3 regions of the Planomonospora antibiotica genome follow, and region 1 is predicted to be linked to each of the others. Evidence: riboswitches for the same ligand, from Rfam matches in the RefSeq annotation. Region 1 holds a riboswitch; each other region holds the start of a gene.
What was found. Region 1 has a riboswitch for cobalamin ahead of IEZ06_RS07155 (ribonucleoside-diphosphate reductase subunit alpha). Riboswitches for the same ligand answer to the same signal wherever they lie in the genome.
Positions count from the first base shown of each region.

Region 2: it holds a riboswitch for cobalamin, as region 1 does, so the genes downstream of both, IEZ06_RS21490 (ABC transporter substrate-binding protein) here and IEZ06_RS07155 (ribonucleoside-diphosphate reductase subunit alpha) in region 1, are expected to answer to the same signal.
Region 3: it holds a riboswitch for cobalamin, as region 1 does, so the genes downstream of both, cobN (cobaltochelatase subunit CobN) here and IEZ06_RS07155 (ribonucleoside-diphosphate reductase subunit alpha) in region 1, are expected to answer to the same signal.

Region 1 covers NZ_BMQE01000005.1:260,570-263,814, forward strand. The annotation lists gene glmS (glutamine--fructose-6-phosphate transaminase (isomerizing)) at 1-52, shown strand, start outside; gene IEZ06_RS07150 (Bug family tripartite tricarboxylate transporter substrate binding protein) at 146-1,180, shown strand; cobalamin riboswitch at 1,185-1,381, shown strand; gene IEZ06_RS07155 (ribonucleoside-diphosphate reductase subunit alpha) at 1,592-3,245, shown strand, end outside.
Region 2 covers NZ_BMQE01000024.1:48,361-51,605, reverse strand. The annotation lists gene IEZ06_RS21500 (TlpA family protein disulfide reductase) at 1-438, opposite strand, end outside; gene IEZ06_RS21495 (hypothetical protein) at 812-1,033, opposite strand; cobalamin riboswitch at 1,357-1,550, shown strand; gene IEZ06_RS21490 (ABC transporter substrate-binding protein) at 1,677-2,672, shown strand; gene IEZ06_RS21485 (FecCD family ABC transporter permease) at 2,678-3,245, shown strand, end outside.
Region 3 covers NZ_BMQE01000059.1:2,408-5,652, reverse strand. The annotation lists gene IEZ06_RS31795 (ferredoxin-like domain-containing protein) at 1-957, opposite strand, end outside; cobalamin riboswitch at 1,032-1,154, shown strand; gene cobN (cobaltochelatase subunit CobN) at 1,254-3,245, shown strand, end outside.

The DNA.
Region 1 (3,245 bases):
GCGGGACGTGGACAAGCCCCGGAACCTGGCCAAGAGCGTCACGGTGGAGTAGCCGGAGCATGACGCCCGCTACGTCCCGTTCTGTTGCGGAAAGTGATGGTGCTGTAACCTAGAGTGCCAAGGGCACCCTGGGAAAGGGGCACCTATGCACCGTAGGCGGTTTTTCGGGATCACCGCGGGAGTCGTGGTCGCCGCGGCGGGATGCGGGGCGACGGGCGGCGCCGGGCCTCCGGCGTGGGGGAGGCTGTCGGTCATCGCGCCCGCCGCCCGCGGGCGGGAGGCCGACCGGGTGGCCCGGGCGCTGGCGTCGGCGCTGACCGGCGACGGACTGGCCCGGACGGTCGAGGTGGGGAACCACCCGGGCGGGGCCGGGGCCGCCGCCCTCGCGGCCCTCGCCGCGTCGCGGACCTCCGGTGTGCCGTTCACCCGCGAGGGCGGGCTGCTGGTGGCCGGGATGCCGATGGTCGCCGGGGCGGAGACGTCCGGCGCCGCCCCGCTGGCCGAGTCCGCCACCCCGCTGGCCCGCCTGGTCGGCGAGTGGGCGGCGCTGGCGGTCTCCGCCGACTCGCCGCTGCGCTCCTTCGAGGACTTCGCCGCCCGGCTCCGGCGGGACCCCGCCGGGCTGGTGGTCGGCGGCCGGTCGGCCGGCGGCCCGGACCACGTCCTCTACGGCATGATCGGCAAGTGCCTGGGCGTGGACGCCCGCCTCCTCGACTACACCGGGTACGCCGGGGCCGGCCAGGCCGTCGAGGCGCTCGGCGGCGGATGGGCCGCCGCGGTCCTGGTCCCGGCCCGCGCGCTGGCCGCCGGCCTCGCCTCGGGGCGCCTGCGCGCGCTGGCGGTCTCCTCCCGCGACCGGATCGACGGGATCGAGGCGCCGACGCTCATGGAGCTGGAGGTCCGGCTGGAGTACGCCGACTGGCGCGGGCTGCTCGGTCCCGGAGGGATGAGCGACGAGGACCGCGAGGCCGCCGTCGCGCTCTGCGACCGGATCGACGCCTCCCCGCGCTGGCGGGAACTGTGCGCGCGCCAGGGCTGGGAGCGCGTGTACCTGAGCGGCGGCGACTTTGGGCAGTGGCTCGCCACCGAGACCGAGCGGACCCGGGGCGTGCTCTACGAGCTGGGCCTGCTGGGCTCATCGGACACAAATTGTAGGGCCGGTTGCGCGATCCGCCCCTAGATGTAGGATCCTCCTCGTTGCTGGTTCGCCCCTGGCGGGGCGAGGAAAGAGGGAACCCGGTGCGATTCCGGGACTGCCCCGCAGCGGTGAACGGGAACGACCGCCGTCAGAGGCACTGGGGAGACCTGGGAAGCGACGGCCAGTAGGAAGCGCACGAACACGCCCGTGAGTCCGAAGACCTGCCGGTGACGCGTGGAAGGGGAGCCGAACCGGGCTCCGGGACGCCCGAGGGCGGTCCGGGCCGCCCGTCGGGGCGGCCCCGGCCACGCAAGCGGTCCAGGGCCTCGAGGGAGGGCCCGCGGACGAGGCGGTTCCCGCGTGCCCTTCCTGCGGCCGGGATCCGCCCTCCGACGCGCGCCCGTCCCTGGAGAGCCGTACACACGGGGAATTCCAGCGCGCGAGGGGTGGCACGTGACACAGACCATGGCAGAGGCCGCGACCGGCACGGCGGCCGGCACGGTGATCGGCGCAGTGATCGGCACGGCGAACGACACGGCGATCGGCACGGTGGCCGACGCCGCGGGCGGGGCGGGGACCGGCACGGCGGCCGGCGCCGTACCGGCGACGGGAGCCGGTCCGGACGCCCGCCGGCTGGCCATCGAGGAGGCCGCCGCCCGGGTGATCACCGACCCGGAGAACTCCAGGACCGCCGCCGGGCTGCTGGACGGGCTGATCGCCGACGAGGCCGCCGAGCACGGCGTGCGGACCTTCTCGGAGTCCGTCGCCGCCACCCGTGCGGCCGGGCTGGTCTCCGACCGGCTGGCGGAGTTCGTCGCGGCCAACGCGGCGGAGCTGGACGCGCTGGTCCGCGAGGAGACCCGGTTCGAGTACTTCGGCCTGCGCACGGTCTACGACCGCTACCTGCTGCGCCACCCGGAGACCCGCAAGGTCCTGGAGCGCCCGCAGCACTTCTTCCTCCGGGTGGCCTGCGGCCTGTCGGAGACGGTGGCCGAGGCCGCCGAGCTGTACGGCCTCATGACCACGCTGTCCTACCTGCCGAGCTCGCCGACCCTGTTCAACTCCGGCGCCCGCCGCCCGCAGCTGTCGTCGTGCTTCCTGCTCGACTCGCCGCGCGACGAGCTGGAGGGCATCTACGAGCGCTACGCGCAGGTCGCGCGCCTGTCGAAGTACGCCGGGGGGATCGGCATCGCCTGGACCCGGGTGCGCTCGCGGGGCTCGCTGATCCGGGGCACCAACGGCCACTCCAACGGCATCGTGCCGTGGCTGCGCACGCTGGACTCCAGCGTCGCCGCGGTCAACCAGGGCGGCCGGCGCAAGGGCGCGGCCTGCGTCTACCTGGAGACCTGGCACGCCGACGTCGAGGAGTTCCTGGAGCTGCGCGACAACACCGGTGAGGACGCCCGCCGCACCCACAACCTCAACCTGGCCAACTGGGTCCCGGACGAGTTCATGCGCCGCGTCGAGGCGGACGCGGCGTGGTCGCTGTTCGACCCCAAGGACGTCCCGCACCTCACCGACCTGTACGGCCCCGCCTTCGACGCCGCCTACCGGGCCGCCGAGGAGGCCGGGCTGGCCGTGCGGCGGGTCCCGGCCCGGACCCTCTACGGCCGGATGATGCGGACCCTGGCCCAGACCGGCAACGGCTGGATGACCTTCAAGGACGCGGCCAACCGCACCTCCAACCAGACCGCCTGCCCCGAGAACGTCATCCACCTGTCCAACCTCTGCACCGAGATCCTCGAGGTCACCAGCGACGCCGAGACGGCCGTCTGCAACCTCGGCTCGGTGAACCTGGCCGCCCACCTGGCCGGGGACGCCTTCGACTGGGAGCGGCTGCGCCGCACCGTCCGCACCGCCGTGCGGTTCCTGGACCGGACCATCGACCTGGGCTTCTACCCGACGCCCGAGGCCGAGGCCGCCAACCGCCGGTGGCGGCCGATCGGGCTGGGCGTGATGGGCCTGGCCGACGTGTTCTTCGCGCTGCGCCTGCCGTTCGACTCGCCGGAGGCGCTGGAGCTGTCCACCCGGATCGCCGAGGAGATCGCGCTCGCCGCCTACGGCACCTCCGCCGACCTGGCCGCCGAGCGGGGCCGGCACCCCTCCT
Region 2 (3,245 bases), on a different contig from region 1:
GCCGGGCGTCTCCTCGGTGACCACCGTGGCCACCGGTTCCAGCGCCGCGCGCTTGGCCTCGAGGTCGCGTTCCGCGCCGATCAGCAGCACCAGCACCTGCTCCCCGCCTCCGGGGAAGACCTCGGCGATCTGCAGGAACTCGGGCAGCCGCTCCTCGCAGCTGCCGCAGCCCTGGGCGAAGGCGCCGAACAGGGTCGTGCTCTCGGCGAAGAAGCCCTCGTCGACCGGTGCGTCCCGGGTGGTGCGGGCGCGGAAGGCGCCCGCCTTCTCCCCGCCCGCGAGCATCACCCGGGGGAGCGCCCCCGGTCCCGGGTCCCCAGGCGCGGCCGGCGGCCCGCCGCTCCTGTGCAACCGACGGATCAGCGCCGCCGTCAGCAGCAGGTTCAGTACGCTCAACACGCCGGTTAGACCGGCGAACACCATCACGAAACCGGACATGGGACACCCCTGCGGTGAGTTCGATTCGAGCTGCGGGCGGATCGGCGGCGGTGGACGGGCTCGCCGTACCCGGCGGTCAGGCCGATGGCCGCCACCGCCCGGTGGCGGCCGGTGACGTCGTGCAGGTCCGGCGGAGGGCGCCGCGCCTCTTGTTCAGACGCGGCGCCCGGGTTCTCCCGGACGTTTCCCGTCCTGCGTCCGGCCGCCCACCGCGCGGACGGGCGGGACACGCGTACGCCGCCGGTGACCCTCACGGCGGGTGGATCGCTCCCCCCGCCGTGGTCGGCGGGCTCCGCCCGGACCCGGGATCGCGTGCTCTCCCGCTCGGACGCGATCCCCGGCCATGGCTACCCGCCGAGGCGGCGCCGACGTGTCAGCAGTGCGACTTGTCCTCGGTCCACACCTTCCTGGCGTCGAAGTCGACGCAGATGTAACGGGTGGAGATCGTCGTGGCCGGCGGCGGCGGAACACTGAAGTGGCAGTGCCCCAGCGTGCTGGAGATGGGGGTGCAGACCTTGGCCATGGCCTGCGCCTCCCCTGCGGGGACCAGGCTGCCCAGCAGCCGCTCGGTGAACGATTCGATGCTGCGAACCATCCGTCTCACCTCTCTCTAGACCGCCCCTCCCGTCCAGGAGGGGCGGGATGTTCTGACACCGGCAACCGTAGGGAGGCTCTGCATGGAGGCTGCATGGTAACGACATGGTAACGACGTGCGCCGGTTCCGCATCCCGGCCAGGAGCGTGATCCCGCAGGTATGCGGGCAGGCGAGGGAGCGGACATGCCGTGGGAGCCTGTCCGGCGAGGGCGAGGGCGAGGGCGAGGGCGGAACGGGGAAACCGGTGTGACTCCGGCGCGGTTGTCGCGCTGCGGTGGTCGGTGCGAACTCGTCGCGACAAGGGCGGCCCGGATCGTGCGCATTGATCCGTTTCATGTGATGATGGCGCGAAGGCGAGCGCGGACTGAGGAAGCCGGTGTGAATCCGGCGCGGTCCCGCCACTGTGATCGGCGAGCGGATCCCCACCACGCCACCGCCCCTGCCCGGGGTGGGAAGGCGGGGACGAGCAGCGACCCGAGAGCCAGGAGACTCACGCGGTCGCCTCCTCGATGAACTGGGGCGGATCTCCCCGGAGAGGAGCGGGCTCCGGTGCCCGCTGGGCCGGTGGCCGCGCCGAGAGGCTTCTCGGCGTTCCCTCTCCCGGATCCGCCCCGTTGTGCAGATTCCGTGAGAGGAACACTTCATGACGGGCAGACGTCCCGCGTCCCTCCTGCTCGCCCTCCTGGTATCCGGAGCGCTGGCCGCCTGCGGCGGCACCCCGGCCGGTGACGCCCCGGCCGCAGCCCAGGCGGCCGCCGCGCCCGCGGGCTTCCCGGTCACCCTGGACAACTGCGGTGTACGGACGACCTACGAGCGGCCGCCGCGGCGGGCGATCTCGATGAACCAGCACGCCACCGAGGTGATGCTGGCCCTGGGGCTGGAGAAGTCGATGATCGGCACCGCCTATCTCGACGACAAGGTGCTGCCGGAGTACCAGGCGGCCTACGACGCGATCAAGGTGGTCGCGAAGGAGTACCCGGCCTATGAGGCCCTGCTGGCCGAAGAGCCCGACTTCGTCTACGGCGGCTTCGCCAGCACCTTCGACGAGAAGGAGGGCCGCGGCCGGGACGTCCTGCACAAGGCCGGCATCAAGACGTACCTGAACGTCGAGGAGTGCGCCAAGGGCCCGGTGGCCATGGAGCTGATGGACACCGAGATCCGCAACGTCGCGAAGATCTTCGGCGTGCCCGGCCGGGCCGAGCCGCTGCTCACCGAGCTGCACACCGCTCTGTCCGGAGTACGGGAGAAGCTGGCGGGGGCGGCGCCGGTGAAGCTGTTCGTCTACGACAGCGGCGACAGGACCGCCTTCACCGCCGGCGGCAAGGGCATCGGCAACGAGATCATCACGCTGGCCGGGGCGGAGAACATCTTCGCCGACCTCGACAAGGTGTGGGGCGACGTCTCCTTCGAGCAGGTCGCCGAGCGCGCGCCCGACTGGATCGTCATCTACGACTACGGCAGCCAGTCCGTGGAAGCCAAGAAGAAGTTCCTACTGGACAACCCGGCGCTCAAGGACGTGCCGGCGATCAAGAACAAGCGGTTCGCGGTGCTGCCGCTGTCGTCGGTGGTGCTCGGGGTCCGGGCACCGGGGGCGGTCGAGGCGCTGGCCGGGCAGCTGCACGCCGACCGGTTCGAGTGAGCGGGCTGACCGCGGGCGCCGTACTGCCCGCCCGGCGCCCGGGCCTGCCGTACCCGGTCGTGCTCGGTCTGCTGCTCGCGCTGCTGGGCGCGGCGGCGACGGCCGCCGTCGCGGCCGGGTCGGTCACGCTCCCGGCGGGACAGGTATGGGGCATCCTGCTGCACCGGGTGCACCCGGCGCTGGCCGAGCCGACCTGGACCGCCGTGCGGGAGACCATCGTCATGGACGTGCGACTGCCGCGTGTCCTGCTGGCGGCGGTGATCGGCGCAGGCCTGTCGGTGTGCGGCATGGCCCTGCAGGCCCTGGTCCGCAACCCCCTGGCCGACCCCATGCTGCTGGGCGTGTCCTCCGGAGCCGGCGTCGGCGCGGTCAGCGTGGTGGTGTTCGGCCTGACCGTGTTCGGCGTGTTCTCGCTGCCCGTCGCCGCGTTCCTCGGAGCCCTGGCAGCCCTGGTGGCGGTGTACTTCCTGGCACGCTCCGGCGGCCGGATGACCACGGTCCGGCTGGTGCTGGCCGGAGTCGCGACGGCCGAGGTGCTGTCGGCCGTGGCCAGCTTCCTGGTGGTCACCTCCA
Region 3 (3,245 bases), on a different contig from region 1:
GGTGTCCGCCGGGGCCGCCGCGGAAGCGCCCGCCGGGGTGACGGCCGAGCCGGACGCCTCGGCGCGGACGCGTGCCGTGACCCGGCCGGGACCGCCGGGCAGCTCCCCGATCCGCCAGGCGGCGGTCTCCGCGTCCGCGAGCTCCGCCAGGAACGCCCCGGCCACCGCGAGCAGCGCGGGAACCGCTTCGGACACCGGGACGCGCAGGCCGCTGTCGGCGCCCGCGACGAGGACCGCGGCCAGGTCGGGGGCGAGCGGCAGGATCCCCGCGTCGGCGCCGAGCCCGGCGACGTCGCCGCGGCCGTCGTCGACGGCGAACAGGAACCGGCCGGGCAGGGCGGCCAGCTCCGGGCGGGCGCACAGCGACCGGTCCAGCTCGGCGACCAGCGGGCCCGCGTCGAGCAGCCCGCGGCCGTCGCAGCCGGTCAGCGGGGAGGCCAGGATGTTGCGGACCCGCTCGTGGGTCGGCGAGGGCAGCAGGCCCGCCTCCGCCATCCGCGCCGCGAGACCGGACTCCTCGTCCAGCCCGCGGACCTGGACGTTCGCCCGGGAGGTCAGCTCGATGACGCCGGTGCCGCACTCGGCGGCGGCCCGGGCCAGCTCGCGCAGCCGGGCCGAGGACAGGCGGCCGCCGGGAACCCGGATCCGGGCCAGCCCGCCGTCGGCGGCGGCGTGCGTCTGCAGCGCCCCGGGACACGCGTCGGACCGTGACCGGCCCGGGAGGCCGGACGCGCCGGGCACGCCGGAGTAGCCGGGACCGTCGGAGGCGCGGGAGGAGCCGGCGGGTCCGGGTCCGCCGGGCGCGTGGGAGGGCCCGGGACCGCCGGAGGCGCGGGAGGAGGAACCGGCGGGCCCAGGTGCGCCGGGCGGGCCGGAAGGGCCGGGGAGGCCGGGCTCGCCGGGTGTGCCGGATGAGCCGGATATGCCGGGAGTTCCGGAGAGGTCGGGAACGGTCACGCCGAGGATGCTAACGCCGGGTTCCTCCGGACGATCGAACTGCCGTACGCTCATGGTCAAGCGAAGGCAATGGGAGGAAGCCGGTGTGAATCCGGCGCGGTCCCGCCACTGTGACCGGGGAGCGACCCCCAACCAGGCCACTGTCCGCGTGCGGACGGGAAGGCCGGGGGGAGCGTCGATCCGGGAGCCAGGAGACTCCGGCCCTCGCGTCCGCCGACGACCCGGGGCGAGGACCCCGAGGGAGGAAGAGTCTCCGTGCGCCCTTCGCCGTGCCCCCGTCCCCAGGGACGTGCCGCGTGATCCTGCTGCTCTCCACCTCCGACACCGACCTGCTCAGCGCCCGGTCGAGCGGCGCCGCCTACCGGCTGGGCAACCCCGCCCGGCTCGTCGCCGCGGACCTGCCGCCGCTGCTGGAGGGCGCCGACCTGGTCGTGGTCCGGCTGCTCGGCGGGCGCCGCGCCTGGGAGGAGGGCCTGGACGCCCTGCTCGCCGGGCCCCGGCCCGTCGTCGTGCTCGGCGGCGAGCAGGCGCCCGACGCCGAGCTCATGGAGCTGTCCACGGTCCCCGGCGGCGTCTGCGCCGAGGCGCACGCCTACCTCGCCCACGGCGGCCCGGCCAACCTCGCCGAGCTGCACCGGTTCCTGTCCGACACCGTGCTGCTCACCGGCCACGGCTTCGCCGCCCCCCGGCCCACCCCGGCCTGGGGGGTGCTGGAGCGCGAGGCCCGCCGGGACGCCGCCGGGGAAGCCCCGGTCGTGGGGGTGCTGTACTACCGGGCCCACCACGTCGCCGGGAACACCGCGTTCGTCGAGACGCTCTGCGCGGCGGTCGAGGACGCGGGCGCGCGGGCGCTGCCCGTCTACTGCGCCTCCCTGCGCGCCGCCGAGCCCGCCCTGATCGAGACCCTGCGCCAGGTCGACGCCCTGGTGGTGACGGTGCTCGCGGCCGGGGGCACCCGCCCGGCGACCGCGTCGGCCGGCGGCGACGACGAGGCGTGGGACGTCGGGGCGCTGGCCGGGCTGGACGTGCCGATCCTGCAGGGACTCTGCCTGACGAGCAGCCGGGAGACCTGGGAGGGCAGCGACGACGGCCTCTCTCCGCTGGACGCCGCCACCCAGGTCGCCATCCCCGAGTTCGACGGCCGGATCATCACCGTGCCGTTCTCGTTCAAGGAGACCGACGCCGACGGGCTCACCGTCTACGCCGCCGACCCCGAGCGGGCCGCGCGGGTGGCCGGCATCGCCGTACGGCACGCCGCACTGCGGCACGTCCCGCCCGCGGAGCGGCGGATCGTGCTGATGCTCTCGGCCTACCCGACCAAGCACTCCCGGATCGGCAACGCCGTCGGCCTGGACACCCCCGCGAGCCTGGTGCGGCTGCTGGCCGCGCTGCGCGGGCACGGCTACGACATCGGCGCCGAGGGCGAGCTGCCCGGCGTGGCCGCGCAGGACGGCGACGCGCTGATCCACGCGCTGATCGCGGCGGGCGGGCAGGACCCCGACTGGCTCACCGAGGAACGGCTGGCCGGCAACCCGGTGCGCATCGCCGCGCGCACCTACGCCGAGTGGTACGGCACGCTCCCGGCGGACCTGCGCGAGCGGGTCGAGGCGCACTGGGGACCGCCGCCCGGCGAGCTGTTCGTCGACCGGTCCCGCGACCCGGAGGGCGAGATCGTGCTGGCCGCGCTGCGCGCCGGGAACGTCGTGGTGATGGTCCAGCCGCCGCGCGGCTTCGGCGAGAACCCGATCGCCATCTACCACGACCCGGACCTGCCGCCGAGCCACCACTACCTGGCGGCCTACCGGTGGCTGGCCGACGGGTTCGGCGCGCACGCGGTCGTGCACGTCGGCAAGCACGGCAACCTGGAGTGGCTGCCCGGCAAGTCCGCGGGCATGTCCGCCTCCTGCGGCCCGGACGCCGCCCTGGGCGACCTGCCGCTGATCTACCCGTTCCTGGTCAACGACCCCGGAGAGGGCACCCAGGCCAAGCGCCGCGCCCACGCCACCCTGGTCGACCACCTGGTGCCGCCGATGGCCCGCGCCGACACCTACGGGGACATGGCGCGACTGGAGCAGCTCCTCGACGAGCACGCCTCGATCGCGGCCATGGACCCGGCCAAGCTACCGGCGATCCGCGCCCAGATCTGGACGCTGATCCAGGCGGCCCGGCTCGACCACGACCTGGGGGTCGGGGACCGCCCGCACGACGCGGAGTTCGACGACTTCCTGCTCCACCTGGACGGGTGGCTCTGCGAGGTCAAGGACGTGCAGATCCGCGACGGCCTGCAC